2 regions of the Geobacillus sp. G4 genome follow, and region 1 is predicted to be linked to the other one. Evidence: a T-box and tRNA genes for the amino acid it is inferred to sense, from the RefSeq annotation. Region 1 holds a T-box; the other holds one or more tRNA genes.

Region 1 (20,058 bases):
AAGAGCCGTACGATCTATCGAAAGTCATGTTTATCGCCACGGCCAACCATTTGGCGGCGATTCCGCAGCCGCTCTTGGACCGGATGGAAGTGATCCACATACCAGGCTACACAGAAGTGGAGAAGCTGCATATCGCCAAGCGGCATTTGCTGCCGAAACAAATCACCGAGCACGGGCTGAAAAAGGCGGCGTTGCAAATTCGCGATGACGCGATGCTCGATATCATCCGCCATTATACGCGCGAAGCCGGGGTGCGGGAGCTTGAGCGGCAGCTCGCCGCTATCTGCCGAAAAGCGGCCCGCCTCATCGTTTCCGGCGAGAAAAAGCGGGTTGTGATCACAGAAAACAATCTTGAGGAATTTTTAGGGAAGCGAAAATACCGCTACGGCCGAGCGGAGGCGGAAGACCAAGTCGGCGTGGCGACCGGGCTGGCGTATACGGCGTTTGGCGGCGATACGCTCGCCATCGAAGTGTCGCTCGCGCCAGGCAATGGGAAACTCGTGCTGACCGGCAAGCTCGGCGATGTCATGAAAGAATCAGCGCAAGCGGCGTTCAGCTACGTGCGGTCGCGCGCCGAGGAGCTCGGCATCGACCCGAAATTTCACGAAACGTACGACATCCATATTCACGTTCCGGAAGGAGCGGTGCCGAAAGACGGGCCATCGGCCGGCATTACGATTGCGACCGCACTCATTTCCGCTTTGACGGGCAAGCCGGTGAGCCGCTTTGTCGGCATGACCGGGGAAATTACGCTGCGCGGCCGCGTTCTTGCGATCGGCGGCTTAAAAGAGAAAACGTTAAGCGCCCATCGTGCCGGATTGAAAACCGTCATTTTGCCGAAAGACAATGAAAAAGATTTGGCTGACATTCCGGAAACGGTGAAGCGCGACTTGCGCTTTGTGCTCGTCTCCCATCTCGATGAGGTGCTGCCGCACGCGCTGGTGGGGTGGAAGCGATGAATGTGAAGAAAGCAGAGCTTGTGACCAGTGCCGTCAAGCCGGAACAATATCCGGACGGCGGACGGCCAGAGGTGGCGCTCGCCGGCCGTTCGAACGTCGGCAAATCATCATTCATCAACAAAATGATCAACCGGAAAAACTTGGCGCGCACCTCCTCAAAGCCAGGTAAAACGCAAACGTTGAATTTTTATTTGATTAACGACTCGTTTTACTTTGTGGACGTGCCAGGTTATGGTTTCGCCCGCGTGTCGAAGCAGGAGCGGCAAAAATGGGGGAACATGATGGAGACGTACTTTACGACGCGCGAGGTGCTTAAGGCGACGGTCCTGCTCGTTGATTTGCGCCATCCGCCGACGAAAGACGATGTGATGATGTACGAGTTTTTGAAACATTACGAGATCCCGGTGATCGTCATCGCGACGAAAGCGGATAAAGTGCCGCGCGGCAAGCATCAAAAACACGCGAAAATCGCGCGCGAGACGCTGCGGATGGCTGACGGCGACCCGCTCATTTTGTTTTCCGCCGAGACCGGACAAGGGAAAGACGAAGCATGGGCGGCGCTTTTGCCGTTTGTGGCCTCATGACGAAAACACCAGCGATTCCGCTGGTGTTTTCACTTCCAAGGCTATTTTCGCCTAGTCCATAATATATAGACGCCGATGGCGATGAGTCCGAGCGGCCAAAACTTCCAGACAGAGGAAAGTCCGGCTTGGACGAGGTGAAAGAACGGCTGGCCGCGCCCGGAAAACGTCAGCACGACAGCGAGAAGCAAGAAAAGCACGCCAAAGCCAGCCCCGCCTTTTTGTTTGCGGCTGCTGGCGAAAAAAGCGAGCGCGATGAGGAAAAAAAACATGTTCACGCCGCGGGGCCAGGCCGAAAATGCACTCGCAAGGAGCAACTCAACGCCAAATCCGAGTAAAAGAAAGCCGGGGAAAAGGTAAGCATATTCACGCGCTGAATGCGCCTGGCCAAGCAAAGCCGCGCCGCAAATGGCAAGCAAGGCCGGCCACCCTTGGAAGAAATGGAAAAGGGGGGATTCCAACTGTCCGGCGAGAAAATACAGCCCGAGGCCGATGAACAAGATGCCGGCGAATACCGTTCGGGTTTTCATGATCGTCGCGTCCTCCGTTTCCCTTTTGGACATGTTTATGATAGAATGATCACTGTCTACAGTTTAGCATAGCTTTGGAGGCATGTTCACAATTTTTTCAAACCGGAACGATGGACGGTTGTGATATAATGATGGAAGGGATTCGGTCAATAAGGGGGATGGCATCGTGCAAATCGTAGTCGTTGGCGTCGACTATAAAACCGCCCCTGTAGAAATCCGCGAAAAGCTCGCGTTTGCAGAAGCGGAACTCGGTGCGGCGATGAAACAGCTCGCCAAGCAAAAAAGCGTGCTCGAAAATGTGATCGTTTCGACGTGCAACCGGACGGAAGTTTATGCAGTGGTTGATCAACTGCATACCGGCCGTTACTATATGAAAGCATTTTTAGCCGAATGGTTTGGCGTCAAAGTGGAAGCGATTGCTCCGTATTTGCGTGTGCTTGAAGGAGAAGCGGCCATAAAGCATTTGTTCCGCGTGGCGGCCGGCCTTGATTCGATGGTGCTTGGGGAAACGCAAATTTTAGGGCAAGTGAAAGACAGCTATTTGCTCGCTCAAGAGGTCGGGACGAGCGGCACGATTTTCAATCATCTGTTCAAGCAGGCGGTGACCTTTGCGAAGCGCGCCCACTCGGAAACGGGCATCGGCGCGCACGCTGTATCGGTCAGCTATGCGGCGGTTGAGCTGGCGAAGAAAATTTTCGGCCGCCTTGCCGGCAAGCACGTCTTGATTATCGGGGCCGGCAAAATGGGGACGCTGGCGGCGCAAAACTTGTACGGCAGCGGCGTCGGGAAGGTGACGGTTGTCAATCGGACGCTTGAAAAAGCGAAACAGCTTGCTAAGCAGTTTGCCGGCGAAGCGAAGCCGCTCGGCGAATTGTCATGCGCTTTGCTGGAAGCGGATATCGTCATCAGCTCGACGGGAGCCAAAGGCTATATTTTGACGAAGGAAATGGTGGCGCCGCTTGAGAAAATGCGCAAAGGCCGCCCGCTCTTTATGGTTGACATCGCGGTGCCGCGCGATTTGGATCCGGCGTTGGCTGATTTGGAAACGGTGTTTTTGTACGACATTGACGATTTGCAAGATGTGGTGGCGGCCAACTTGGCGGAACGGCAAAAGGCAGCGGCTCGCATTGAAACGATGATCGAAGCGGAACTTATGGCGTTCAGCCAATGGCTGCAGACGCTCGGCGTCGTGCCAGTCATTGCCGCATTGCGCGAAAAGGCGCTGGCCATTCAAGCAGAAACGATGAAAAGTTTGGAGCGGAAACTGCCGCATTTGTCGGAGCGCGACTGGAAAGTGTTGAATAAGCATACGAAAAGCATTATTAACCAGCTGCTCCGCGATCCGATTTTGCAGGCGAAGGAACTCGCCGCCGGCCCGAATGCCGAGGAGGCGCTTTTGCTGTTTATGAAAATTTTCAATATCGAAGATGCGGTGAAAGCCGAGCGGCATATAGAGCAGGCGAAATCCGTGCAATGCGATGAACAAGACGCGGAAGCGGTCCGTGCCGCCCGCCCATCATGGCAGCTGTAAGGTGGGATGGATGGTGGCGCTGTTGTATGAGTTGTCCATTTTGCTTTACATCGCTTCGATCCTATTCTATTTCATCGATTTTTTGCAACAAAACCGGAAGGCGAACGACATCGCCTTCTGGTTGCTTTCTATTGTGTGGCTTTTGCAGACAGTGACGTTTGTTTCTCGCATCATGGAGACGAAGCGCTTTCCGATTTTAACGATGTCGGAAGGGCTTTATTTTTACGCTTGGCTGCTCATTACGCTGTCGCTCGTCATCAATCGGCTGCTGCGCGTCGATTTCATCGTCTTTTTTACGAACGTGCTTGCTTTTTTTATTTTGGCCATTCATACGTTTGCACCGTCTTCGCAGTCGCCGGCTGTTGCGGAGCGGCTCGTCTCGGAGCTGCTGATCATCCACATCACCCTTTCGCTCGGAGCGTATGCGGCGTTTACGCTGTCGTTTCTGTTTTCGGTGCTTTACATGTTGCAGTACAGTTTGCTGAAAAAGAAAAAGTGGGGGGCGCGCCTTTGGCGCATGGCGGATTTGTCGCGGCTTGATTTTTTGTCGTATGTTTTAAATGCGCTCGGCTTGCCTATGTTGTTATTAGGGCTCATTCTTGGCGTGATTTGGGCGTACATTCAAATCGACCATTTCCATTGGTATGATGCGAAAGTGCTCGGGTCGTTTGTCGTTCTTCTCGTCTATGGCGTCTATTTTTACAAGCGAGCCGTCCGGCAGATGCAAGGGAAGGCGATCGCGCTATGGAATATCGGTTCGTTTTTATTTTTGCTTGTCAACTTTTTCTTGTTTGGCAGTTTGTCAAAATTTCATTTTTGGTATTCGTAATCGAGGTGGAACGAGATGCGGAACATTGTCGTTGGCTCGCGGCGCAGCAAGCTTGCCTTGACCCAGACGAAGTGGGTGATCAACGAATTGAAACAGCTTGGGGCGCCGTTTACGTTTGAAGTGAAAGAAATCGTCACGAAAGGAGATCGGGTGCTTGATGTTACGCTCTCGAAAGTCGGGGGCAAAGGGTTGTTTGTGAAAGAGATTGAGCATGAATTGCTCGCCGGCGGCATCGATATGGCGGTCCATAGCATGAAAGATATGCCGGCTGTGCTGCCCGAAGGTTTAGTGATCGGTGCGGTTCCGCGCCGCGAAGATGCACGCGATGTGCTTGTCAGCAAAGGAAACCGGATGCTCTCCGACTTGCCGCCTGGGTCGGTCATTGGCACGAGCAGCTTGCGCCGTTCGGCGCAGCTGCTTGCCTATCGCCCGGATTTGACGATCAAATGGATTCGCGGCAATATTGACACAAGGTTGGCGAAGCTCGAAAGCGAAGAGTACGATGCGATCGTGCTGGCGGCGGCGGGTCTTGCGCGCATGGGTTGGGGCGATGACGTCATCAGCGACTATCTTCCTTTTGATGTCTGTGTTCCGGCGGTCGGCCAAGGGGCGCTGGCGGTCGAATGCCGGGAGGATGATGACGAATTGCGCCAATGGCTCAGCCGGTTAAACGACGAGCAAACCGAGCGGGCTGTTCGGGCGGAGCGCGCCTTTTTGCAGCAAATGGAAGGAGGCTGTCAAGTGCCGATTGCCGGCTACGCGGAAGTGAAGGAGGGGACGGTGCGTCTTACCGCGCTTGTCGCCTCCCCGGATGGCAAAGAAATGTATAAAGAAATCGTCACTGGCGCCGATCCGGAAGCGGTCGGCCGACAGGCGGCTGCCATCTTGAGCGAACAAGGGGCAAAAGCGCTGATCGAGCGGGTGAAAAAGGAGCTGGGCGACTGATGGCCAATCGCGCCCTAGCCGGCAAGACGGTACTTGTCACTCGTGACAAAAGGCAGGCGGCATCGTTTTCCGCCAAGCTGCGCGCCGTTGGCGCCGTGCCGATCGAAATCCCGCTCATAGCCATCCGCCCGGCGGCTGCGCCGGAAGCCATCGCCGCGCTCGCCGGACGGCTCGGGGAATACCGCTGGCTCGTGTTGACGAGCGTGAACGCGGTCCGCTTCTTTTTTCCGCACGTTTCGTTGCCGCGGCCGCTGCCGAATGTCGCCGTCGTCGGGCGGAAGACGGCGGCCGCGCTCGTTGAGTACGGTGTTTCACCGGCGCTCGTACCGGATGATTTCACCGCTGAACGGCTTGCCGCCATGCTTGCACCGCGCGTAAAACAAGGCGAGCGGGTGCTGTTTGTCAAAGGTGATTTGGCAAGCCCGACGCTGCCTGAGGCGTTAAGGAAGGCAGGCGCAGCGGTCGATGAGTTTACGGTTTATCAAACGGTGCCAGACCTAAGCGGTCGAGAACCATTGTTGGCGTTGCTGCGCGAACGGAAACTAGATGCGATTACGTTGATGAGCCCATCGGCGGTTCATAGCCTTGCCCGCCTTCTTGGCGAGGAAGCGTCCGCGCTTCTCTCCGGCGTCGCTGTCGCCTGCATCGGGCCGGTGACAAAAAAGGCGGCGGAGCGGGAAGGAATCACCGTACATATTTGCCCAGCTGATTACACCACGGATGGTATAATCAAAGCGATGGAACAATATTTTTCCATGGAGGGACGATGAATGGCACTGTCATTTGACCGCCATCGCCGTTTGCGGCAAACGGCTGCGATTCGGGCGATGGTGCGTGAGACGCATCTTCGCGTCGAGGATCTCATTTATCCGCTGTTTGTGGTCGAGGGAAGCGGCATTAAGCGGGAAGTGCCGTCGATGCCAGGGGTTTACCATTTATCGCTTGACCGTTTATCCGAGGAAGTGGACGACATCGCCAAGCTTGGCATTCCCGCCGTCATGGTGTTTGGCGTGCCAAATGAAAAAGATGAAGTCGGTTCGCAGGCGTATTGCGAAACAGGGATTGTGCAGCGGGCGATCCGCCAAATCAAAGCTGAACACAAAGATCTAGTCGTCATTGCGGATACGTGTTTATGTGAATATACGAGCCACGGCCATTGCGGCGTCGTCGAAAACGAGCGCGTGCTGAACGACCCGTCGCTCGAGCTCCTCACCAAAACGGCGGTGAGCCAAGCGCAAGCCGGCGCCGACATCATCGCGCCGTCGAACATGATGGACGGCTTTGTCGCCGCCATTCGCCGTGGGCTTGATGAAGCAGGGTTTGAGTATGTGCCGATCATGTCGTATGCAATCAAATACGCTTCGGCATTTTACGGCCCGTTCCGTGATGCCGCCGACAGCGCGCCGCAGTTTGGCGACCGGAAGACATACCAAATGGATCCGGCCAACCGCCTTGAGGCGTTTCGCGAGGCGGAGTCGGATGTCAAAGAAGGCGCTGATTTCTTGATGGTGAAGCCAGCGCTTGCCTACATGGATATTATCCGCGACGTCAAAAACCGTTTTCCGCTTCCGCTTGTCGCCTATAACGTGAGCGGCGAGTATGCGATGGTCAAAGCGGCGGCGCAAAACGGCTGGATCGATGAGAAGCCGGTCGTCATGGAAATGTTGACAGGGATGAAACGGGCGGGCGCGGATTTGATCATTACGTATTTTGCCAAAGATGTCGCCCGCTGGCTGGCTGAATAGAGAGGAGGGCGGAAGCATGCGAAGCTACGAACGGTCAAAAACCGCTTACGAAGAAGCGGTGAAATTGATGCCGGGCGGGGTGAACAGCCCGGTGCGCGCCTTCAAGTCGGTCGGGATGACGCCGATTTTCATGGCGCGCGGCCAAGGAGCGAAAATTTACGATATTGACGGCAATGAGTACATTGATTACGTACTGTCATGGGGTCCGCTCATTTTAGGGCATGCCAACCCGCAGGTCGTGGAAGCGTTGAAGCGCGTGGCGGAACAAGGCACAAGCTTTGGCGCTCCGACATTGCTTGAAAATGAGCTCGCCAAGCTCGTGATTGAGCGGGTGCCGTCGGTGGAAATCGTGCGGATGGTCAATTCCGGTACGGAGGCGACGATGAGCGCCCTCCGCTTAGCGCGCGGCTACACGAAGCGCAACAAAATCATGAAATTCGAAGGCAGCTACCACGGCCACGGCGATTCGCTGCTCATTAAAGCCGGCTCCGGCGTGGCGACGCTCGGCCTGCCGGACAGCCCGGGCGTGCCGGAATCGGTCGCCCAGCATACCATCACGGTGCCGTACAACGATTTGGACAGCGTCCGCTATGCGTTTGAGCGGTTTGGCGAAGACATCGCCGCGGTGATCGTCGAACCGGTCGCCGGCAATATGGGCGTCGTTCCACCAGTGCCTGGCTTTTTGGAAGGGCTGCGCGAGGTGACGAAACAATACGGAGCCTTATTGATTTTCGACGAGGTCATGACCGGGTTCCGCGTCGATTACCACTGCGCCCAAGGGTATTATGGCATTGAGCCGGATTTGACGTGCCTTGGCAAAGTGATCGGCGGCGGCTTGCCGGTCGGGGCGTACGGGGGCAAAGCCGAGATCATGGAGCTTGTCGCGCCGAGCGGGCCGGTGTACCAAGCCGGCACGCTCTCCGGCAATCCGCTCGCCATGACGGCCGGGTACGAGACGCTCCGCCAGCTGACGCCGGAAACGTACGAAGAGCTTGGCCGCAAAGCGGCGCGCCTTGCGGATGGGCTTCATCAGGCAGCAGAGAAATACGACATCCCGCATACGATCAACCGCGCTGGGTCGATGATCGGCTTTTTCTTCACGAACGAGCCGGTGGTCAACTACGAGACAGCGAAAACGTCCGACTTGGAGCTGTTTGCCGCCTATTATCGGGAAATGGCGAATGAAGGCATTTTCCTGCCGCCGTCGCAATTTGAAGGGCTGTTTTTGTCGACGGCGCACAGTGATGATGATATTGAATATACGATTGCCGCTGCTGAGCGGGTGTTTGCCCGTCTGCGCGGATAAGGAAAGGGGCTGCCGACCGTCGGCAGCCCAATTTTTTATCATACCGCCTCGTTTCCGTTCATACAATGGATAATGTCATAGAAACCATTTGCCGAAGGGACGGAAGGAGGAGGCCCGGTTGGAGCAATCGTATTTGCGTTTTTCATTGGAAGAATCGGTCTGGTTTAAAAGAGGACAGGGAGTCGCCGAGTTTTTATCCATTTCTCTTGATCCGGTCATTTCCGTCGATGAGTACGACCAATATATTACGATCCGCGGCGCGCTTGAGTTGAGCGGCGAATTCCGCCAAGCGGGCGAAGGGCAGGCTGAAGCGGATGACGACGTGTTTGAGCTGGCTGGTTATCGGTTCATTCAGCACATTTCGGTGCGCGAAGACGGGATCAGCGAACTGTCGCACCGCTTTCCAATCGATATTACGATTCCAAAAAACCGCATTCGTTCCCTTGAGGATGTGTACGTGACGGTTGAATCGTTTGATTATGATTTGGATGAAAACGGAAGATTGCTGATCACTGCCGACATTTCGATCAGCGGCATCAGTGAAGCGCCGCTTGACGATGATTTGCCGGACGATGAGGAGGACGATGAGCCGCTGTTTGCCCCGTTTGAATCAATCGCCCGCAAGGAAGCGGCCGGTGAGGAAGCGTTTGCTTCCGTGGATGATCTCACCGATGAGGCGGATGAACAGCCGGCTTTTGCCGCCGACGAAACGACGGTTTCCGTCATGGAGCCGGCCGCCATGCGTCATGAAGAAACGGAGGCTGAGGAAGAAGAGGAGGCCAAAGAGCCGTTTTTGCCGCTTGAGACGGAAACGAAGGCGGTCAGCGCACAGACGGAGGAAGACATCGCTTCGCTGCTGCCGCCAACTGAGGCGAAGGTATCGATCGGGGCGGCGAAAAAGGCGGTTGAGGAAGAAGAAGAAGAAACGAAAACAAAAAGCGAAAATGCGCTTTACTTGACGAAACTGTTTGCGAAAAGCGAGGAGAAAGAGTTTACGAAACTGAAAATTTGCATCGTCCAGCAAGGAGATTCATTGGACAAGATTGCCGAACGGTATGATGTGACCGTCTCACAGCTTTTGCGCGCCAATGATTTGGAAAGCCCAGATGACGTGCACGAGGGGCAGCTGCTGTATATTCCGGCCATGGGGGGAAGCCGTCCTTTCTCATGAAAGGGACGCTTTCCGTTTCTTTTGCCGATAAGGGGGCGTAACAAATGGCCGCACAGGCTGACCGATATGAGGCTGTGCTCGCCCAGTACGGTCTTCGTCCAGAGCGCATGGAGCAGCGAGGCAAAGCCGTCAAAGTATACACGAACCGCGGTGTTTTCGCCTTAAAGCCGCTTGAAAGCGAGCAAGAAGCCGCCGCCGTTTGGCAGTCTCTTCAGCATGGCGGCCCCCGTTGTCTCCCGCTTTACCTGACGCGGCGGCGGTCGCTGTTTGCCACAGAAGGCGGCCGTCTTTATTATTTGCAAGCATGGCATGACGGCGAATCAAAGGTGGAGAAGGATGCGGTGGACGCCTTTTTTCGCGAGCTCGCCCGCCTCCATCGCGCCACCGTCCGTACGATCGAGGTGAGTGAGGAAGAGGCGGCGGCGTACCGAAAGCAAAAAAAGGACGAATGGCAACGGGCGCGGATGGTTTGGGAAGAACGGATTGAGCGGTACGAAGCGGCGTGGTACATGTCTCCGTTTCAGCTCCAATGCTGCACCTATTTTCATGAGGTGATGCGCGCGTACTCGTTCGCTGAAGAACGGCTCGATGTGTGGGAAGAGACGCTCAAAGAGACGAAGCAATGGCGCATCGCCTGGGTGCACGGCAAAGCGCGCCTCTCCCACTATATCCCGCCGTATTGGATCAGTTGGGAGCGGGCGCATTGGAATTCGCCGCTCTTTGATGTGATCGCCGCGCTCCGTTTTCACGTACAGACAATGCCGCCGCTTGGGCGCGAGTGGCTTGAAGGGATGGGGGAGTACGAGAAGGAGCTGCCGCTGTCCGACGGGGAGCGGGCGTTTTTATACAGCCATTTGGCGGAGCCGCGTGGGTTTGTCCGCTGTTTGGAGCGGTATGAGGCCGCTTCGCGGAACGAGCGGAACGAACGGGAATATGTGGCCGCGTTGCAGCGTCGTTATTTGGCGTTCAAAAATATGGAGGCGCTCGTTATGCACCTTGTCCAACGCGACGCCGCGCGGCAGCAGGAAGAAGCGGTGGACAACGAACCGCCGGCGGATGAAAGCAGCAATGGTTAAATCGATTTTGAATCCAGCCCAAACAAAATGGCGTCCCACTAAATCCATTCCAGATGGAGCGCCACGGCAATGAAAACGAAGATGGCCAATAAAATGACATCAAACGTCGTTGGCAGAAAAATAGTGCGGATCGCTTGAAAAATGGTGAGCGGGATGATCACTTGGGCGCAGACGGCGCGCACTTGCCGAAGCCACGGCGGCCACGAATACGGGTTGAATCGCCGCATCGACATTCCCTCCTTCTCCGGTTTACTATACAATATGAAACGTGCGGTGGTTTGTCACCAAATGCACACGGATGGAATAAATAAATAAAAACTTGGCAAAGATGATGGACAATGGTAGTATAATAATCGAACAATGATGACAAAAGCGAAGACGGGGAAGAGTACAGCGGTCCGCGCCTGCAGAGAGGGAAATCAGAAGCTGCGAGATTTCCTAGGATGACGGCTGCTGGAAGGTCGCCCTTGAGCTGCTTCTTTGAAAGGCGCTGCTGCCGAGTAGAGGAAGCCGGCATCATGCCGTTATGCCAATGAAGCGCTTAAGCCTTTGGGCTTAAGAAAAAAGGTGGTACCGCGAAAGCAGCTCCTTTCGTCCTTTTGGGATGAAAGGGGCTTTTTTGCTTGCCGGCTGCGCGGCATTGCTCAGTGGGAAGCCGCCGTCGGCCGCATTGTCCATCATGTTGAAGGAGGGAAATGAAACATGGCACAGCACGAAGTGTCGATGCCGCCCAAATACGACCACCGCGCGGTCGAAGCGGGGCGCTACGAATGGTGGCTGAAAGGAAAATTTTTTGAAGCGACCGGTGATCCGAACAAACGACCGTTTACGATCGTCATTCCACCGCCCAACGTCACCGGCAAACTGCATCTGGGGCACGCGTGGGATACGACGCTGCAAGACATCATTACGCGCATGAAACGGATGCAAGGGTATGACGTTTTGTGGCTTCCGGGAATGGATCACGCCGGCATCGCCACCCAGGCGAAAGTGGAAGAGAAGCTGCGCCAGCAAGGGCTGTCGCGCTACGATTTAGGACGGGAAAAGTTTTTAGAAGAAACATGGAAGTGGAAGGAAGAATACGCCGGCCATATTCGCAGCCAATGGGCGAAGTTAGGGCTTGGCCTCGATTACACGCGCGAGCGGTTCACGCTCGATGAAGGGCTCTCAAAAGCGGTGCGCGAAGTGTTCGTGTCGCTTTACCGAAAAGGGCTCATTTACCGCGGGGAGTACATCATCAACTGGGATCCGGTGACCAAAACCGCTTTGTCGGACATTGAGGTCGTTTATAAAGAAGTGAAAGGCGCACTTTACCATTTGCGCTATCCGCTCGCCGACGGCTCCGGCTATATTGAAGTGGCGACGACCCGTCCGGAAACGATGCTCGGCGATACGGCCGTTGCCGTGCACCCGGATGACGAGCGGTATAAGCATTTGATCGGCAAAATGGTGAAGCTGCCGATCGTCGGCCGCGAAATTCCGATCATCGCCGACGAGTATGTCGATATGGAGTTCGGCTCCGGGGCGGTGAAAATTACGCCGGCGCACGACCCGAACGACTTTGAAATCGGCAACCGCCATAACTTGCCGCGCATTCTTGTCATGAACGAAGACGGCACGATGAACGAAAACGCCTTGCATTATCAAGGGCTTGACCGGTTTGAATGCCGGAAGCAAATCGTCCGCGATTTGCAAGAACAAGGAGTCCTCTTTAAAATCGAGGAGCACGTCCACTCGGTCGGCCATAGCGAACGGAGCGGCGCGGTCGTTGAACCGTATTTGTCGACGCAATGGTTTGTGAAAATGAAGCCGCTCGCCGAAGCGGCGATCAAGCTGCAGCAAACCGACGGGAAAGTGCAGTTTGTGCCGGAGCGGTTTGAAAAAACGTATTTGCATTGGCTTGAAAACATCCGCGACTGGTGCATTTCGCGCCAGCTTTGGTGGGGACATCGCATCCCGGCGTGGTATCATAAAGAAACGGGCGAAGTGTACGTCGACCATGAGCCGCCCAAAGACATCGAAAACTGGGAGCAAGACCCCGACGTGCTTGATACGTGGTTCAGCTCGGCGCTCTGGCCGTTCTCGACAATGGGATGGCCGGATACGAACTCGCCGGATTACAAGCGCTACTACCCGACCGATGTGCTTGTCACCGGCTATGACATCATTTTCTTCTGGGTGTCGCGCATGATTTTCCAAGGGCTCGAATTCACCGGGAAGCGCCCGTTCAAAGACGTGCTCATCCACGGTCTTGTTCGCGACGCCCAAGGGCGGAAAATGAGCAAATCGCTCGGCAACGGCGTCGATCCGATGGATGTGATCGATCAGTACGGCGCCGATGCGCTCCGTTACTTCTTGGCGACCGGCAGCTCGCCGGGGCAAGACTTGCGCTTCAGCACCGAAAAAGTCGAAGCGACGTGGAATTTCGCCAACAAAATTTGGAACGCCTCGCGCTTTGCCTTGATGAACATGGGCGGCATGACGTATGAGGAGCTTGATTTGAGCGGCGAAAAAACGGTCGCCGACCATTGGATTTTAACGCGTCTCAACGAAACGATCGATACGGTGACGAAGCTTGCCGAGAAATATGAATTCGGCGAAGCGGGGCGCACGCTGTACAACTTTATTTGGGACGATTTGTGCGACTGGTACATTGAAATGGCGAAACTGCCGCTGTATGGTGATGATGAAGCGGCGAAAAAGACGACGCGCTCCGTATTGGCGTATGTGCTCGACAACACGATGCGCCTGCTTCACCCGTTCATGCCGTTCATTACCGAGGAAATTTGGCAAAACTTGCCGCATGAAGGCGAATCGATCACTGTTGCTCCGTGGCCGCAAGTGCGCCCTGAGCTGTCGAACGAAGAAGCGGCGGAAGAAATGCGGATGCTCGTCGACATCATCCGCACCGTCCGCAACGTCCGCGCCGAAGTGAACACGCCGCCGAGCAAGCCGATTGCGCTCTATATTAAGGTGAAAGATGAACAAGTGCGGGCGGCGCTCATGAAAAACCGCGCCTATCTTGAGCGGTTCTGCAACCCGAGCGAGCTCTTGATCGATACAAACGTTCCCGCGCCGGACAAAGCGATGACGGCGGTCGTCACCGGCGCCGAGCTCATCATGCCGCTTGAAGGGTTGATCAATATCGAAGAAGAAATCAAGCGGCTCGAAAAAGAGCTCGACAAATGGAACAAAGAAGTCGAACGCGTCGAAAAGAAATTGGCGAACGAAGGCTTTTTGGCGAAAGCGCCGGCCCATGTCGTCGAAGAAGAGCGGCGCAAGCGGCAAGACTATATCGAAAAGCGCGAAGCCGTCAAGGCGCGCCTCGCCGAGCTGAAACGGTAGACAAACGATCTCGCCGTTGATTATGATGAAGACGAATCCGCATGGGCTGGATTCGTCTTTTTCTTATGAAACAAGGCGGAGTAGTCGGACGAACCGCCGGGTTTCGCCGGCGCGGACAAGCCGCCAGCTTATACAGTTTTTCGAAGGAGGGGTCAACCGTGGTGCGAACATATGATGAAGCGGTCGCTTGGATTCACGGGCGGCTGCGGCTTGGCATGAAACCGGGATTGAAACGGATGGAATGGATGATGGAGAAACTCGGGCATCCGGAACGCCGCGTCCGTGCCGTCCATATCGGGGGAACGAACGGCAAAGGGTCGACGGTCGCCTATTTGCGTTCGATCTTGCAGGCGGCAGGGTATTCGGTCGGGACGTTCACCTCGCCGTATGTTGAGCAGTTTAACGAACGGATCAGCATCAACGGCGAACCGATCAGCGATGAAGAGATTGTAGAGCTCGTGCAGACGATCAAACCGCTGGCGGATGAATTGGAACGAACAGAGCTCGGCGGGCCGACCGAATTTGAAGTGATCACAGCGATGATGCTGTATTATTTCGGCAAAAAACACATTCAAGACATCGTGCTCATTGAAGTCGGCCTCGGCGGACGCTTGGACTCGACGAACGTCATTTATCCGCTCGTTTCCGTCATTACGAACGTCAGCTACGACCATATGAACATTTTAGGCGATACACTCGCGCAAATCGCCGCGGAAAAAGCGGGGATCATTAAATCAGGGGTTCCGCTTGTGACAGCAGTGAACGAGCCTGAGGCGTGGGACGTGATCGCCAAGACGGCGGCGGAGCGGAAGGCGAAAACGTATCGGATCGGCGTTGATTTTACCGTTTCTGACCGGCAGGCGACGGCCGAAGGGGAACAGTTTTCCGTCACGACTCCATTTGCCGAATATAGCGGTTTGCGCATTTCCATGCCGGGCGCCCATCAAGTCGAAAATGCCGCTGTGGCGGTGATGACGGCAGAACTATTGCGGCTTGGCTATTCATTTTTGATCGATCCGGAGCATATCACCGACGGGCTCGCAACGGCCACTTGGCCCGGCCGGTTTGAGCGGATGAGCGACAATCCTCTCATCATCCTTGACGGCGCCCATAACGAGGCCGGCATCCACGCGCTTGTGGAGACGGTGCGCGCCCATTATCCCGACAAACGCGTCCATGTTTTGTTTGCCGCATTAGCGGACAAGCCGCTCGAGCGGATGATTCGGCTGCTTGATGATCTGGCGGCAACGATGACGTTTACAACGTTCGATTTTCCGCGCGCGGCGTTGGCGGAAGCGCTTGCTGCCCTTTCGTCTCACCTGCATAAGGCGGCGACAGATGATTGGACAGGCTGGCTCATCGAGAAGAAAAAACGAATGGGAAACGACGAGCTGTTGCTTGTCACTGGATCGCTTTACTTTATATCTGAAGTGCGAAAACTTCTAAAAAAATAATGCCAAGTGATGAAAAGGATTGATATAATGGAAGAAAGATAGTCCTTTTGGCTCGGGAGGGGAGGCATATGCAACGGTGGCGCGGCTGGTTGTTATGGGGGATGTTGCTATGGCTGATGGTGAGTGTATGGCCGGTGAAGGCGGGTGTCGCTTACGCAGGCCAACCGGAAGGGGCTATCACGTTTGTTTCCGATGAGAAAATTGAAGGATGGGCGACCGCACCAGGGGACGGCAACGGGCAAGGGAACAGCATTCGCTACTTTATGATTCGCATTCAGCTGAAGGAACAAAACGGCACGGCAGTCAGCTACCGAGCCGAAGCGGTGGAAGCGCCGGCGGACCGAAACGGTGAGAAAAAGTATACGTTTTCTCTTGATATGCGCGGCAAGTGGCCGTCGGCTCCGGGAACGACGGCGACTTACCAAATCACTGTCGATGCTTATCGCGTGTTGGGAAATGGAAAAGAGGATGTGTATTTTTCATTCCCACAGGCGCCTTATCAATATACGAGGCAAACTGAGGTGAGCACGGCTAAATTGGATTTTTCCCTCTCGTTTTCACAGCCGGAATACGCCAAGCCGCCAAACGGCGATGCCCAAGGCCGGCTCGATGTGACGCTGGTTCCACAAGGCGCTGTTTCAGGACTCATCCGTCCACCCATCGACGTCGTGTTTGTCATGGACGTGTCAGGCTCAATGACATCGACAAAATTGCAAAGCGCGAAATCCGCTTTGCAAGCGGCGGTCAACTACTTTAAGTCCAATTACAATCAAAATGACCGTTTTGCTTTGATCCCCTTCTCCGATGGGGTGCGGGAAACAAGCGTCGTTCCGTTCGGGAAGTACTCGAATGTCCTAAGCCAGCTTGATGCCATTCTCAATGTCGGCAACAGCTTGACCGCCAGCGGCGGGACGAATTACTCGGCGGCATTGTCTCTAGCCCAGTCCTATTTCACTGATCCGACGCGCAAAAAATACATTATTTTCTTAACCGATGGCATGCCGACCGTGTTGAATACAACCGATTCCATTACGTATCGGGAGGTCAAGCCAAAATTTTTTGGCGGATACCAGTATACAGGAAATAAAATCACCGATTCTCTTCCTGTCACTTACGAACTGTACAGCGACGGCCGGACTGCTGGCATCCGTTTTACCGACAACAAAGGGTATTCCCGCCAATTTTACAGCGATGGGCAAGATTATGTCAATGGATGGCGAGTGTCTTGGGATAACGGTTATCCATTCACCTACAGCGGCATCGAAACGAAAATTCGAGCCAATGCCATAGCGGTGGCGAAGACGCTTGGGATGAACAATATTACTTTATATTCGATTGGCTTTGGCAGCAACGGTGAAGTCGATTTAGATTATTTACAGACGCTGTCCGCGACTGCTGGCGGCGAAGCGCGGCAAGGAACAACGCAAAATTTGACCGCTTTGTTCCAACAGTTTTCCCAGCTCGCCACCACGCCGGCGATCACAGGAACGATCCGCATCCCGCTTTCGTCGTTTGGAGGCAATGTCGCCATCGCAGAAAATGGCCAAGTATGGCTTGATGACGCGAAACAAAACGCCTATATTTCGTTTTCGATTCCGTATCAAGCCGGCCAAGGCACTCCCGCGCCGGTGACGATTCCGATTCCCGTATCGTTTAAAGCGAAAGGAACGTATACGTTCAACGCGGAGTTGACGTATCGAGATGTGTATGGACAACTGCAGCCATCGATAACAAAAACTGTGACGGTCACCGTCAAAGACGAAGCGCCGCCATCATTTACAGGCACGGTGAAATTGCAAGGATTGACCAATGAGATCAACAGCTTAATCAAGCGCGGCGCCACCGATGGCAACGACAATCGCTTCCGGGCGACGTATTCGCTGTCGCTTGTCGGCTATGTCGGCAATGCGACGGGAACGATCAGTAATGTGAAAATTCTTCAGCCGCTGCCGGACGGCATCTCCGTTATTCCGGATGGAACGGTGTCGACGTATGTGCAAAACGGTGTGCATTATGCGCAATGGTCGTTTGCCAACCAAACGTTTGACTACAGCCAGCTCAACAAACTGACCTTGACAGCGCAATGGGTGATGCAAGCTGATTTTGCCATGAACAATGTTCAATTGCCGCCTGCGGTCGTGACCTTTACCGACAGCCGCTATGGGGCGCGGACATCGACGCTCGCGCCGCCGACAGAACGAATTGGCATGAAAGTTCGTTTGGATGATTTCCCGAACTTTTACTATGTGGGGGACGCATGGGGTGTGATCAGTAAATATCAATTTTTTGCTGCTTCCGAAGATAGTGTCGGAAGTGCGGAACCGAATTCACACGGATTATTGCCGTTGCCTGTCAAGGCGCTGCAATATGACCCGAATGATGATGGGGTGTTGCTTGTCACATACAGCAACGGCCAGACGGTGCCTGTATACATTAAGCCGCATCTTTCCGTTGTCACGGCCAATGGCGCCGTTCCAAACGGAGCGACGACTTATGAGGCGCCAACCGTGAAAATTACCGGATTGGTGGCTGGTGAAGGGGTGTCGTATCAGTACCAAGTCGTGCGAAACGGTGTGGCGGCCGCTTGGACATCGCTTTCTTCACCGTATGCGATTGCCATTTCCAATGACGGCTCCTATACGGTGACGGTGCAGGCATCAGGGGGATTGACGAGGGGAACAGGCCTAGCGAGCGCGGCATTTACGTATACAAAGCTGATTACAGAATTGAAGCTTGGTTCGTATCAAACGAAGATGAATGTTGGCGAAACGCAAACCATTCCTGTGACCATTTTTCCGAGCGACGCGACGAACCAAACGCTTGCGTGGACATCAAGCGATCCGAATGTCGCATCCGTAGACCAAAACGGCACGGTGACGGCGTTGAAACCGGGAACGGTCACGATCACTGTTCGTTCAACGGATGGAGGGAATTCGTCCGCAACGGCGACGATTACGGTCATCGACCCGTACGTGGCGCTTGAACGGATGGAGTTTCGTCGCCCGATATTGTACATCAAAGTTGGCGAACATCTTGAAGTGGCGCCGCAGCTTCGCTTTATACCGGACAATGCGACAGACCAAACCCTTCGTTCCGTTGAATCGTCTGCGCCAGAGTATGTCAATGTTGTCAATGAAAATGGTACATGGTATTTGGTCGCCGACGATGTCGGCTATGCGTATGTGACGGCGACCGCTAATGCGAGAACGCCGGATGGCAGGCCAATTCAAGCCTCAGTGTGGGTCTTTGTCCAACCGCGTGAAGATGAGGGGGGAAGCGGCAGCAGTGGTGGGCGTTGGTGATGATGGAAAAAGCGGCCTCCTGAATTGGAGAGCCGCTTTTTTTCGTTTGTCCAGGGGATCGAGAGGATGAGAGAGGGAATTTAGCCGTCTTCGTTCACTCAACTTCAAGCCGGTCGGCGACGAGCGAGATTTGATTGACAAACGGCAATCCTGTTCCTTGTTCGACTAACACCCGTGGATTATATTTGACGATCAGACGAGATTGTTGCATGTCAGAGCTTGGAATGAAGTTCCCCGGCTCACCGTCTTTCGGCTCGATCCGGCCGCGAAAGGCGTTGATGACGAGCCCGTTGATGTCTGTATCCGGAGCAGCCGCTCCGTTCCCGCGGGCGAACAACCCGCCTTCAATGTACAAATACGATCCGACAGCATAAATCGTCGCGCTGCTGTCCGTATAAAAATACCCTTTTAAGTTCGGGATTTCATTTGAGTCTTGAAATTCATTGATGCGGGCGATATCGAGCGTGCCTTTGGACAACAACACGAGCCCTTTTCCATCCGCTCCGTCGATATGGCTGTTGTAAATGGTCGTCTTGCCAGTGACGTAAATGCTCGCGTTCAACGCCAAGTTTCCAGTAAGCGTCAAATCACCGAACACGATCAAATTGCCGCGCACAGCCGCTGTTGATTTTGTCGGTCCTTCAATGCGGAGATCGCCATTGACAATGAGCCATTGGTTTTGGCCATTTTGCTGCACGTCAATGTCGCGATAAAGGGTGATCTCCTTCCCTTCTGCGTCCAACCAAAGCGGCTTGTCTTTTGGCATCTGATTGATGGATTGTTCATACGGCGTTTCGTCGTCTGTCACGACCCGAGCCAATTTCCCTTCTTGATAAAGCTCCCGCGCTACATCGAGCGGCGGCTGGTGATCGTTTTCAATGCGCTCGATATACGCTTGTTGGGTTTCAGGCGACAACGGCGAGAGACCGGCCGCTTGAAGCAATTTATCTTTCACGGTGCGCTCGAAATCAGTATCGATGAAATCGTCCGTCTCTTGTTGAATGAGAGGGCCGCCATCGTCCGGCCATCCTGGGAAGAAAAGGCCTTCTTCCATTTGGAAAGCTCGGCCGCCAGTCTTCCAGCAACTGCTCGTTTGCGTGCATGAAAACAGCAGCTTGTCATGAATGTGCCAAATCGAATCGTTCATTGATGCGGGCAGTCCGGCATCGATAGGAGCGATCGTTAACTCGCCGCTTTTTTTCACGTAGTTTGCCGCGTTGCTGATGTAAGCGCTTTGTCCGGCGTATACGTTTCCTTGCTCCACGTAGACGCCGCCGTTTAAGA
Region 2 (10,825 bases), on a different contig from region 1:
GGCGCAAGTACGGTCTTGGGTTCCATTACGTCGATTTTACCGATCTTGCTGCTGTAGAGGAAAAAATTGCGGAAAAAACAAAAGCCATCTTTTTGGAAACGCCAACGAATCCGCTCATGCACGAGACGGATATCTCTGCGGTCGCCGAGCTCGCCAAGCGGCACGGGCTTTTGTTGATCGTTGACAACACGTTTTATACACCGGTGCTTCAACGCCCGATCGAACAGGGCGCCGATATTGTCATCCACAGCGCCACGAAATATTTAGGCGGCCATAACGACGTCTTGGCCGGTCTTGTCGTCGCCAAGGGCGAGGAGCTCTGTCAACGCCTGGCCGAGTATCAGAACGCCATCGGCGCTGTTTTGTCGCCGTTTGATTCGTGGTTGCTGATCCGCGGGATGAAAACGCTGGCGCTAAGGATGCGCCAACATGAAGAAAACGCGAAGCGAGTGAGCGCCTTTTTGCGCGAACATGAAGATGTCACCGATGTGTTGTATCCGGGAAGAGGCGGGATGCTGTCGTTCCGGATTGCCGATGAAAAGTGGGTGAACGGGTTTTTAAAAAGCTTGCGCCTCATTACATTCGCGGAAAGCTTAGGCGGAGTCGAAAGCTTTATTACGTACCCAGCGACGCAGACGCATGCGGACATTCCTGAGGAAATCCGCATCCAAAACGGTATTTGCAACCGGCTGCTCCGTTTCTCGGTCGGCATTGAGCACGCTGACGATTTGATCGCCGACTTGGCGCAGGCATTGAAAAACATGAAAGAGGTGTAAGCGATGGAACAGGAATGGTCGTTTTCGACGAAACTGCTCCATAACGAATGGAAAGTCGACCGCGCAACCGGGGCGGTGAGCGTGCCGATCCAGCACGCCTCCACGTTCCATCAGTTCGATTTCGATTCATTCGGCAAATACGACTACAGCCGCTCCAGCAACCCGACGCGCGAGGCGCTTGAGGAAACGATCGCGGCGTTAGAAGGCGGCGTGCGCGGATTCGCCTTCGCTTCTGGCATGGCCGCCATTTCGACGGCGTTTTTGCTCTTGTCCAGAGGCGACCACGTCCTCGTGACGGAAGACGTTTACGGCGGCACGTACCGGATGATCACCGAAGTATTGAGCCGCTTTGGCATTGAGTATACGTTTGTCGATATGACCGATTTGCGCGCCGTCGCCGAAAACATCCGACCGAACACGAAAGTCATTTACATGGAAACGCCGTCCAATCCGCTCTTAAAAGTGACCGATATTCGGAGTGTTGTCAAGCTGGCGAAAGCGCATGGCTGCCTAACGTTTCTTGACAATACGTTTATGACGCCGGCGCTGCAGCGGCCGCTTGATCTTGGCGTCGACGTCGTCCTACACAGCGCAACGAAATTTTTAGCCGGCCATAGCGACGTCGTCGCCGGGCTGGCGGTCGTGAAAGACGAGGAATTGGGAAAAGAATTGTACAAACTGCAAAACGCCTTTGGCGCCGTCCTCGGCGTGCAAGATGCGTGGCTTGTGCTGCGGGGGATCAAAACGCTTCATGTCCGGCTGAAACAATCGTCCGAATCCGCCCTGGCCATCGCTGAGTATTTGGCGCGCCATCCGAAAGTGGAAGATGTGTATTATCCGGGGCTTTCGCACCACCCAGGCCATGACATCCAGCGCCAACAGGCGGCCGGGTTTGGCGCCGTCTTGTCGTTCCGCCTTGCCGATGAAGAATCGGCCCGGACGTTCGTGCAAAACGTCCGCCTGCCCGTGTTCGCCGTCAGCCTTGGGGCGGTCGAGTCAATTTTATCGCACCCGGCGAAAATGTCGCATGCGGCCATGCCGAAAGACGAGCGACTCCGCCGCGGCATTACCGACGGCTTGCTGCGGCTGAGCGTCGGACTGGAGGATGTCAACGATTTGATCGCCGATTTTGAGCAGGCGTTGTCGTTTGTGAAAGAGCGGCCGTCCGTCCCATCCACCTAGCAAGGCGCCGCACGGTATGCCCCTTGCGACGGGGGCGTACCGTTTGCACTGTTTGAAAGGAAGAAAGATGCAGCCTGAACCGTGCTTCGTGCCAGAAAGAAGGTTTGGACAGCGCTGATTAGGAAACCGCTGTAGAAGAAGGCAAAAGTTGTTGTTCTACATATTGCAAAAACACATCGACAATTTCTTCATCCCATTGAGTTCCTTTTCCATTCTTTAAAATGTCGGCCGCTTGGCGAATATCCATGCCTTTTCGGTACGGGCGGTCCGAAGTCATGGCATCAAACGCATCCGCGACGGCAATAATCTTTCCGAATAATGGAATCTCGTCACCTGCTAAGCCATCTGGATATCCCTTGCCATCGATGCGTTCGTGATGGGAGCGAATGCCGGGCAAAAGCGGTTCGATCGGTTCGATCGGCCTGACTTCTCGCAAAATGGCTTCCCCAAGGGCAGGGTGTTTTTTGATCCAGGCAAATTCGTCATCGCTTAGCTTTCCCACTTTAAGCAAAATGGCGTCCGGAACGCCGATCTTTCCGATATCATGCAGTAGAGCGGAACGATACAAGGCATCAAGCTGTTCATTCGGAAGGGAAAGCTTTTCCCCAATCGCGAGTGCGTAACGGGCCACGCGCAGCGAGTGCCCAGCTGTATAAGGATCGCGGGCGTCAAGCGCCGCTGTCAGGACAGTGATGAAACTGTTAAGCAGTTCTTTGTTCGTTCGGTCGCGGCGATGCACAGCATCGATCATATGGTTGAATCCGCGAAGCAAATAGGCAAATTCATCGGTATACACATTGTGGGCGACGGGGGTGTATGTTTCGTTTTCCGCCTGTTTCATATGCGCTACAAGCACACTGACGGGTTCATTGATCTCATTGACCAATAAGCGGGTCAAAAAAACGGAGAAGGCGGTCGAAAACAGCAAAATCACGGCTGCCCAGGGCCAATACGACCAATGGGATGCACTCGGTCCGGCGAGCGACCATTTGATTTCCGTCGCTAAGCTGAACAGCAGAACAGGAAATATCCCACTGAACAAGACCGTCAGTTGCAATTTTGTTTTGAGTGACACGGGAAGCGGCGGATGCCTTTCATCGATCCTGCCAGCCTTCGTAAGCAAATGCGCCATCAGCGGCCGGCAAGTTTTCGTTGTCAAGAAAAATTCAATCAACGCATGGAGCGACGCGATCAAAATGGCGCCGATAAAGGCGTACAAGATATATCGATACGGAAGGGATAGGACATGGTGATGGATGCATAAAGCCGTCAGCCCCATGCCGGGAATCGACAACCCGAACAAATGCGGACCTAAAATGCGGCGCACCGCCAATATCGGCAAGCGGCGTGTTTGTTCCAGGGCCTTTGCGGCCAATCTCTCGTCCGGCTGTTTGACGGCAAAAAAACGGCGAATCGGCGCCAAGTCACGGCGAAAAACGATCCACTCGGCCGCTCCCATGACCATTGTCGACAGCAACAAAATCCCTACCAGCCACTTTCCCTCCTGAAAGGAAATGCGGAGCGTCGTCAGCATTAATGTCGCACCAACGATGCCGACAGCGATGGCCGATCCAGTAATGTAATGGCGCAGCAGCTGGTGTACGAATGAACGATACATGTTTTTCCGCCTTTCTTCTAAGACTATGGGCTTATTTCTAATATACTGATTCTCGTTTGATAGAACAATCAGAATGTAATAGAAAAATGCGCTGCCCCGCTGTAAGATTTCTTCCTCCGTGTTGGTTATTTGTCCTATCTGTGTGCCAATAACAGATTCGACTTCGCCGCCTCGCTTGGCCTTGATTGTTACGTCATCTCGACCGCCAGCCTACAGCTTGACACCGACTTGATCGAAACAGCGGCCTTCGCTAAACAGCAACGCCGCCGCATCATCACACAGTACGAATCCGCCCGCCGCCGGTATACCCCGCTTTTGCTCGAGTCGTTCGATCACGGGTTGTTCTGATCGAGGACGGCACGAGCTTCCCCTTTTTCACAGTGAACACTTATTTTTTAAAAAATAGTTGACAACTTGTATTTCCGTTATATATAATTAAAAATGTGTTCAACAGCGAACAACAACATATGATTCCGTAGCTCAGCTGGGAGAGCGCCACCTTGACAGGGTGGAGGTCGCTGGTTCGAGCCCAGTCGGAATCATCAAGTGAAATCCCTTGAGCTGCAAGGCTTAAAGGGATTTTTTTGTTTATGTTGTCGTTTTTATTTGAATTTTTTGGTTATATGGGGGAGACTATGTTTAGCGAAAAAATTTACGAAGAAGTCGATAGTTCTATAAAAAAGATTTGGTTGGAAGATATCAAAAAAGATTATTTGCAACCCGTGGTGCTAGTTAAGCCTTAGCGCTCAACTAGCCCGAGTGTCATCAGCGAATACGTCAAGGGGATTCTCCTTTCGAAGGTAGGTTGCACTTTCATTAGAAGATCCGCTAAGCAAGGGCTATTTTTATGCTTGCTCAAGCTTATCTAGCACCACGGGTAATAAAACTATATTGAGCAGGTAAAAAGGGATGCATATGAAAAATAATCAAACAAGAACAGTCTATGTCATATCAGGCCCCGCTGGAGTTGGCAAATCAACAATCTCAACAGCATTGGCGAACAAGTTGGAGCGTAGTGCGTATATTTCCGGCGATGACATCAGCCATATGCATATCAATGGACGGAAAAAACCGTGGGAAAGTAAAGAAGAGCTTTCATTAATTTGGGATAATATTCTAAGTCTTGCAAGAAATTTTGTAAAATACGGCAATGATGTGGTAGTGGATTATATTGCCTTTCCCCAAGAAGCGATATGGTTGTATGAAAATGTAAAGGATTTAAACGTAACGGTTATGTATGTTGTTTTGTGGGCAGATGGGAAAACGTTAAGGCAAAGGGATGAGATGAGGGTCCCCGAGCAACAAATGGGGGAACGCTGCCTCATTTTGCTGAATGAGTTCCATGCATCAGGATTCGATCGAAAGCATCTTTTGGATACTAGCGGGAAAAGTAAGGATGACATAGATGAGATGATTGATGAAATCATGAGCAATCAAAGGTTTCGAATTTGTTAAAAGATGTTTAATTGGCGCCGCTCTTTCCTTGCCATCGCTAGTTGATTCTCACATCTTTGAAGCAATGACACTGCGAACAGCAACCACCCCTGTTCGCTTTTTTTATTGCCCTGCCGGTGAACACAAACAGCCCGTTTTCAGCGGGCTTTTTTTCATGATATGATAATGGCAAAAGAAGAAAGTTGCAAAAGAGACGAAGATGAGGGATGGGCATGGCGCATAACTTTCAATTTCTAGAAGGAAAATGGGATGTGCTCGCCCGGGTAGGGGAGACGGCCGAGCGGCATGTGCATCAAAACCCAAACGTGGCGATCAGCGAGCTGCGCAAGTTGGCCGAGGCGATGACGAAATACATATTGGCGCTCGAAGGCATTCGCGAAGAGCGCGGCACCGATCAGCAAGACCGCCTCAAGGTGCTGCTGTATGAACAAATCATCCCAAAAGAGATATATGACATCTTCACGATGATCCGCTTAAAAGGCAATCAAGCGGTGCATGATCCCCATTATGGGGATGTGCATGAGGCAAAGACGCTATTGCACATGGCGTTTCGCCTAGCCGTATGGTTTATGGAAGTGTACGGCGACTGGTCGTTCGAAGCTCCCCAGTATCGAGAACCGCTGCCGCCATCATCTGAATCGACGGATGAACTGAATCAGCTCATCGAATCGTATAAACAGCGGCTTGCCGACTTGGAAGCGGAGCTTTCGCACATCCGCGAGACGGGGCTGTATACGAGTGCCGAGGAAAAACAAAAGCGGCGTGACTATTCGCGGCGGGCGGTGGCGAATTTCGAACTGACTGAGGCAGAGACGCGCCTCATCATCGATGAACAGCTGCGGGCGGCTGGCTGGGAGGCTGATTCGGAAAAACTGCGCTTTGCCAAAGGCGCGCGGCCAGAGAAGGGGCGGAATTTGGCGATTGCCGAATGGCCGCTTCGGCACGGGGTTGCCGATTATGCTCTTTTTATCGGCTTGGAGCTGGTCGGCCTCATTGAAGCGAAACGCGCAAGCAAAGACATCCCCGCCGATATCGAACAGGCAAAACAATACGCCCGTCTCGTTGTGCGCCATGGGCAAGAAGTGATTCACGAGCCGTGGGGGGAGTATTTCGTTCCATTTTTGTTCGCCACCAACGGCCGTCCGTACGTGAAACAGCTTGAACAAAAGTCCGGCATTTGGTTTTTGGACGCCCGGAAATCGACGAACCATCCGCGCCCGCTGCAAGGCTGGTATACGCCGGACGGGTTGAAACAGCTGCTGGAACAAGACATTGAACGATCCGAACAGCGGCTGCGCGATGAGACGTTCGATTATTTGAAACTGAGGCCGTACCAAGTGCGGGCGATTCAGGCTGTTGAGCGGGCGCTTGAAGACAAGCGCCGGAGCGTGCTTATCGCCATGGCGACGGGAACGGGAAAAACGCGCATGGCGATCGGTTTGATTTACCGCTTGCTCAAAGCGAAACGGTTTCGGCGCATTTTGTTTCTCGTTGACCGAAAAGCGCTCGCCGAACAAGCGGAAGCGGCGTTTAAAGAAAGCCGAATGGAGCACTTTCAGACGTTTGCCGAGATTTACGGTTTGCAGTCGCTGTACGACCAAAAGCCCGATCCGGAGACGAAAGTGCATATCGCCACCGTTCAAGGAATGTTGAAGCGCATTTTTTACAACGACCGTCCCGAAAACGTTCCGCCGATTGACCAGTATGACTGCATCGTCGTCGACGAAGCCCACCGCGGCTATACGTTGGATAAAGAAATGAACGAAATCGAGCTGGAGTTTAAAGACCATCGCGATTATGTAAGCAAGTATCGGCAAGTGCTCGATTACTTCGATGCCGTCCGCATCGGTTTGACCGCGACGCCCGCCTTGCATACGACGGACATTTTCGGCCCGCCCGTGTTTACGTATTCGTATCGCGAGGCGGTCATCGACGGCTATTTGGTCGACCATGAGCCGCCGTATCAGTTTGATACGGTGCTGAAACGGGAAGGGATTACGTGGGCGAAAGGAGAGACGGTTGATGTCTACGACGCCGTATCCCATACGGTGTCGCAAGAGTATTTGGAGGATGAACTGAACATTGATGTTTCGCACTTTAACACGAAAGTCGTAACGGAAAGCTTTAACCGTGTCATCATTCGCGAGCTCGTCAACTATATCGCTCCGGATGATGAAGGGAAGACGCTCATTTTTGCCGCGACGGATGATCACGCTGATCTCGTCGTCCGGCTGCTGAAAGAAGAATTTGCGCGCGTATACGGAGAGTTCGATGACAATGCGGTCATGAAAATCACCGGATCGATCAAAGACCCGTCAGGAGCGATCCGCAGGTTTAAAAACGAAAAATATCCGACAATCGCGGTGACGGTCGATTTGTTAACGACAGGGGTCGATGTGCCGGCGATTACGAACCTCGTCTTTTTGCGCCGCGTTCGCTCGCGCATTTTGTATGAACAAATGCTCGGCCGGGCGACAAGGCGGTGCGATGAGATTGGGAAAGACCATTTCAACATCTTTGACGCCGTCGGCATTTACGAAACGTTAAAGCCGTATACAAGCATGAAACCGGTCGTCGCCCGCCCGCAGGCGACGCTGACGGAGCTGTTCGATGAACTCGAACCGCTTGAACAGACCGCCCATCTGGAATACCAAAAAGAACAAATCATTGCGAAGATGCAACGGAAAAAGCGGACGTGGTCCGACAGGCAACACGAAGATTTCCGCGTGCTCTCCGGCGGAAAAACGGTCGATGAATTCATCGACTGGCTGAAATCGCTGCCGTCTGATGAACTGAAAGACGGGCTGAAAGAATATAAATCGATGTTCCGCTATTTGGACGAAAACCGGTACCGCGAGCGCAAGCAATACATTTCCCACCATGAAGACAAGCTGCTTGGCGTCAAACGAGGCTACGGCAATGCGGAAAAACCAGACGACTATTTAGAGGCGTTCGGTGAATTTATCCGCACGAACATGAATAAAATCCCGGCGCTGATGATTGTCTGCCAGCGGCCGTCCGAACTGACGAGGGAAGAGTTGAAACAACTGCGATTGGAACTTGACCGAAGAGGCTTTTCCGAGAAAAAACTGCAGGCGGCATGGCGGGAGGCGAAAAATGAGGACATCGCCGCCGACATTATCGCCTTCATCCGCCAACAGGCGCTCGGCGACCCGCTCATCAGTCATGAAGAACGAATTCGCCGCGCCATGAACGCCATTTACCGGATGAAACCATGGCCGCCGCTGCAAAAGAAATGGCTTGAGCGGATCGAAAAACAGCTGCTGCAAGAATACGTCCTCCATCCCGACCCGGAAAAAGCGTTTGACTACGAACCGTTTAAAAGCCACGGCGGCTTTAAGCAGCTGAACAACATTTTCGGCGGTCAATTGCCGCAAATCGTGCGCGAAATTAATGAAAACTTGTACAACTACGCCAAGAAGGAGCAAGCCTAGAGATGAACAACCGAGAAATTGTCCAAAAGCTGTGGAACTTGTGCAACGTCTTGCGCGACGACGGCATCACGTACCACCAATATGTCACCGAGCTGACGTATTTGCTGTTTTTGAAAATGATGAAAGAAACCGGGCAAGAATACATCATCCCCGAACCATACCGTTGGGACGTGCTCGCCAAAAAGGATGGAATCGAGCTGAAAACGTATTACCAACAGCTGCTCATGGCGCTTGGGCAGGAAGAGAACGAACTGTTAAGGCAAATTTACACCGACGCGACGTCCAACATCCGTGAGCCGAAAAACTTGGAAAAAATCATCCGCACCATCGACGCGCTTGACTGGTACAACGCGAAAGAAGAAGGGCTCGGCGCCTTGTACGAAGGGCTGCTCGAGAAAAACGCGAGCGAATTGAAATCAGGCGCGGGGCAATATTTCACCCCCCGCGTGCTTATTGACGTCATCGTCGAACTCGTTGACCCGAAGCCCGGCGAGCGCTGCCACGACCCGGCGGCGGGGACGTTCGGCTTTATGATCGCCGCCAGCCGCCACGTCCGGGCGAAAACGGACGACTATTTTGATTTATCGGAAGAAGAAATTCGGTTCCAGAAATATGAAGCGTTCTCCGGGGTCGAGCTCGTCCGCGACACGCACCGCCTCGCGGTCATGAACGCCCTCTTGCATGATGTGCACGGCGACATTTTGCTTGGCGACACGCTCTCTCCCCTTGGCGAACAGCTGAAAGGGTATGATGTCATTTTGACAAACCCGCCGTTTGGCACAAAAAAAGGCGGCGAACGGGCGACACGGACCAACTTTACGTTTATGACGTCAAACAAGCAGCTGAACTTCCTCCAGCACATTTACCGGGCGCTCAGACCAAACGGCAAGGCGCGCGCCGCGGTCGTTGTGCCCGACAACGTGCTGTTTGAAGGCGGCGTCGGCGCCGACATCCGCCGCGACTTGATGGACAAATGCAACGTCCATACGATCTTGCGCTTGCCGACCGGCATTTTCTACGCCCAAGGGGTGAAAACGAACGTCTTGTTCTTCACCCGCGGGGAAACAGACACGGGCAACACGAAAGAAGTATGGGTGTACGATCTTCGCACGAACATGCCGTCGTTTGGCAAGCGCAATCCGTTGACGAAAGACCATTTCGCCGGATTTATGAAAGCCTACACCGCCGAAAACCGCCATCAAGTCGACGATGAACGGTGGAACGTCTTCACCCGCGCCGACATCGCCAAAAAAGGCGACAGCCTCGACATCGGTCTCATCGCCGACGAATCGCTGTCCGTGTACGACAACTTGCCCGACCCGATCGACTCGGCTGAAGAAGCGGTGGAGAAATTAGAGCTCGCCATCTCGCTGCTCAATGAAGTCATTGCCGAACTGAAAGCGGCCGAACACCCGACCCGCTACGAACCGGCCAAAACCGAAATGCTCCACGTCGCTGAACGACTCGAGGTGTCAGAACGATGAGCAAGGCCAAACCAAAATCGATGGAACAGCTGCTCGAAGAAGCGCTCGTGCCCAAAGACGAGCAGCCGTACGAAGTGCCGGGGAATTGGGTGTGGGTGAAATTTGGAGTTGTTGCCAAATTATTTAATGGATATGCATTTAAAAGCACTGATTATTCTGATGAGGGTATACCAATAATTCGAATATCCGATTTAAATGGTATGGAAACAACTCCCGAAACCGCTGTTAGGGTTCCTAGGGAGCTCTACAATGAAAAGTTTTTGGTGCGCAAAGGCGACTTATTAATCGCAATGTCTGGAGCTACTACTGGGAAAATAGGTATATATAATTCGAACGAAATCGCTATGCAAAACCAGCGTGTTGGGAATATCAAAACGATTAATGATAACATTTTATATGCAGCGTATAGAAATTATTTTGTGATTAGTTCCTCGACACAAATTTTGAAATTGGCGTATGGTGGAGCACAGCCAAATATAAGTGGTGCTCTCATTGAAAGTCTGCCTTTCCCACTCCCCCCCCTAAACGAACAAAAACGCATCGCCGATAAAATCGAGCGGCTGTTTGCGAAAATCGACGAAGCAAAGCGGCTGATTGAAGAAGTGAAGGAGTCGATCGAACGGCGGCGGGCGGTCATGTTGGAGAAGGCGTTTAAAGGGCAATTAGGGACAAATGACCCGAGCGAGAAAAGTATATTGGAAACATCCGATGATCTAAGTGAAAAAGACGTCATTCCGAAAGAACAATGGCCTTATGAGGTGCCGGGGAATTGGGTGTGGGTTCGATCAGGCCATGTAGCAAAGTGGGGGTCAGGGGGGACCCCTTCAAGAAAGAGATTAGAATATTACGGTGGGG

What was found. A T-box is a leader RNA that pairs with one kind of tRNA and senses whether it is charged. The one in region 1 lies ahead of ABS784_RS02905 (valine--tRNA ligase), so its partner is inferred to be a tRNA-Val.
Region 2: it has a tRNA-Val gene. The T-box ahead of ABS784_RS02905 (valine--tRNA ligase) is inferred to sense a tRNA for this amino acid. The anticodon was not compared.

The regions. Positions count from the first base shown of each region.
Region 1 is NZ_JBEPJY010000002.1:118,536-138,593, reverse strand. Features, by position in the region: gene lon (endopeptidase La) at 1-959, shown strand, start outside; gene yihA (ribosome biogenesis GTP-binding protein YihA/YsxC) at 956-1,543, shown strand; gene ABS784_RS02955 (LiaI-LiaF-like domain-containing protein) at 1,585-2,070, opposite strand; gene hemA (glutamyl-tRNA reductase) at 2,237-3,601, shown strand; gene ccsA (cytochrome c biogenesis protein) at 3,612-4,430, shown strand; gene hemC (hydroxymethylbilane synthase) at 4,446-5,375, shown strand; gene ABS784_RS02935 (uroporphyrinogen-III synthase) at 5,375-6,145, shown strand; gene hemB (porphobilinogen synthase) at 6,146-7,120, shown strand; gene hemL (glutamate-1-semialdehyde 2,1-aminomutase) at 7,137-8,426, shown strand; gene spoVID (stage VI sporulation protein D) at 8,545-9,597, shown strand; gene ysxE (spore coat protein YsxE) at 9,642-10,673, shown strand; gene ABS784_RS02910 (hypothetical protein) at 10,712-10,900, opposite strand; T-box leader at 11,040-11,275, shown strand; gene ABS784_RS02905 (valine--tRNA ligase) at 11,376-14,018, shown strand; gene ABS784_RS02900 (bifunctional folylpolyglutamate synthase/dihydrofolate synthase) at 14,177-15,472, shown strand; gene ABS784_RS02895 (VWA domain-containing protein) at 15,541-18,774, shown strand; gene ABS784_RS02890 (hypothetical protein) at 18,869-20,058, opposite strand, start outside.
Region 2 is NZ_JBEPJY010000004.1:252,185-263,009, forward strand. Features, by position in the region: gene ABS784_RS07370 (methionine biosynthesis PLP-dependent protein) at 1-776, shown strand, start outside; gene metC (cystathionine beta-lyase) at 780-1,958, shown strand; gene ABS784_RS07380 (HD-GYP domain-containing protein) at 2,077-3,576, opposite strand; gene ABS784_RS07385 (hypothetical protein) at 3,706-3,924, shown strand; tRNA gene ABS784_RS07390 (tRNA-Val) at 4,046-4,118, shown strand; gene ABS784_RS07395 (P-loop nucleotide/nucleoside kinase family protein) at 4,486-5,031, shown strand; gene hsdR (type I restriction-modification system endonuclease) at 5,244-8,486, shown strand; gene ABS784_RS07405 (class I SAM-dependent DNA methyltransferase) at 8,489-9,970, shown strand; gene ABS784_RS07410 (restriction endonuclease subunit S) at 9,967-10,825, shown strand, end outside.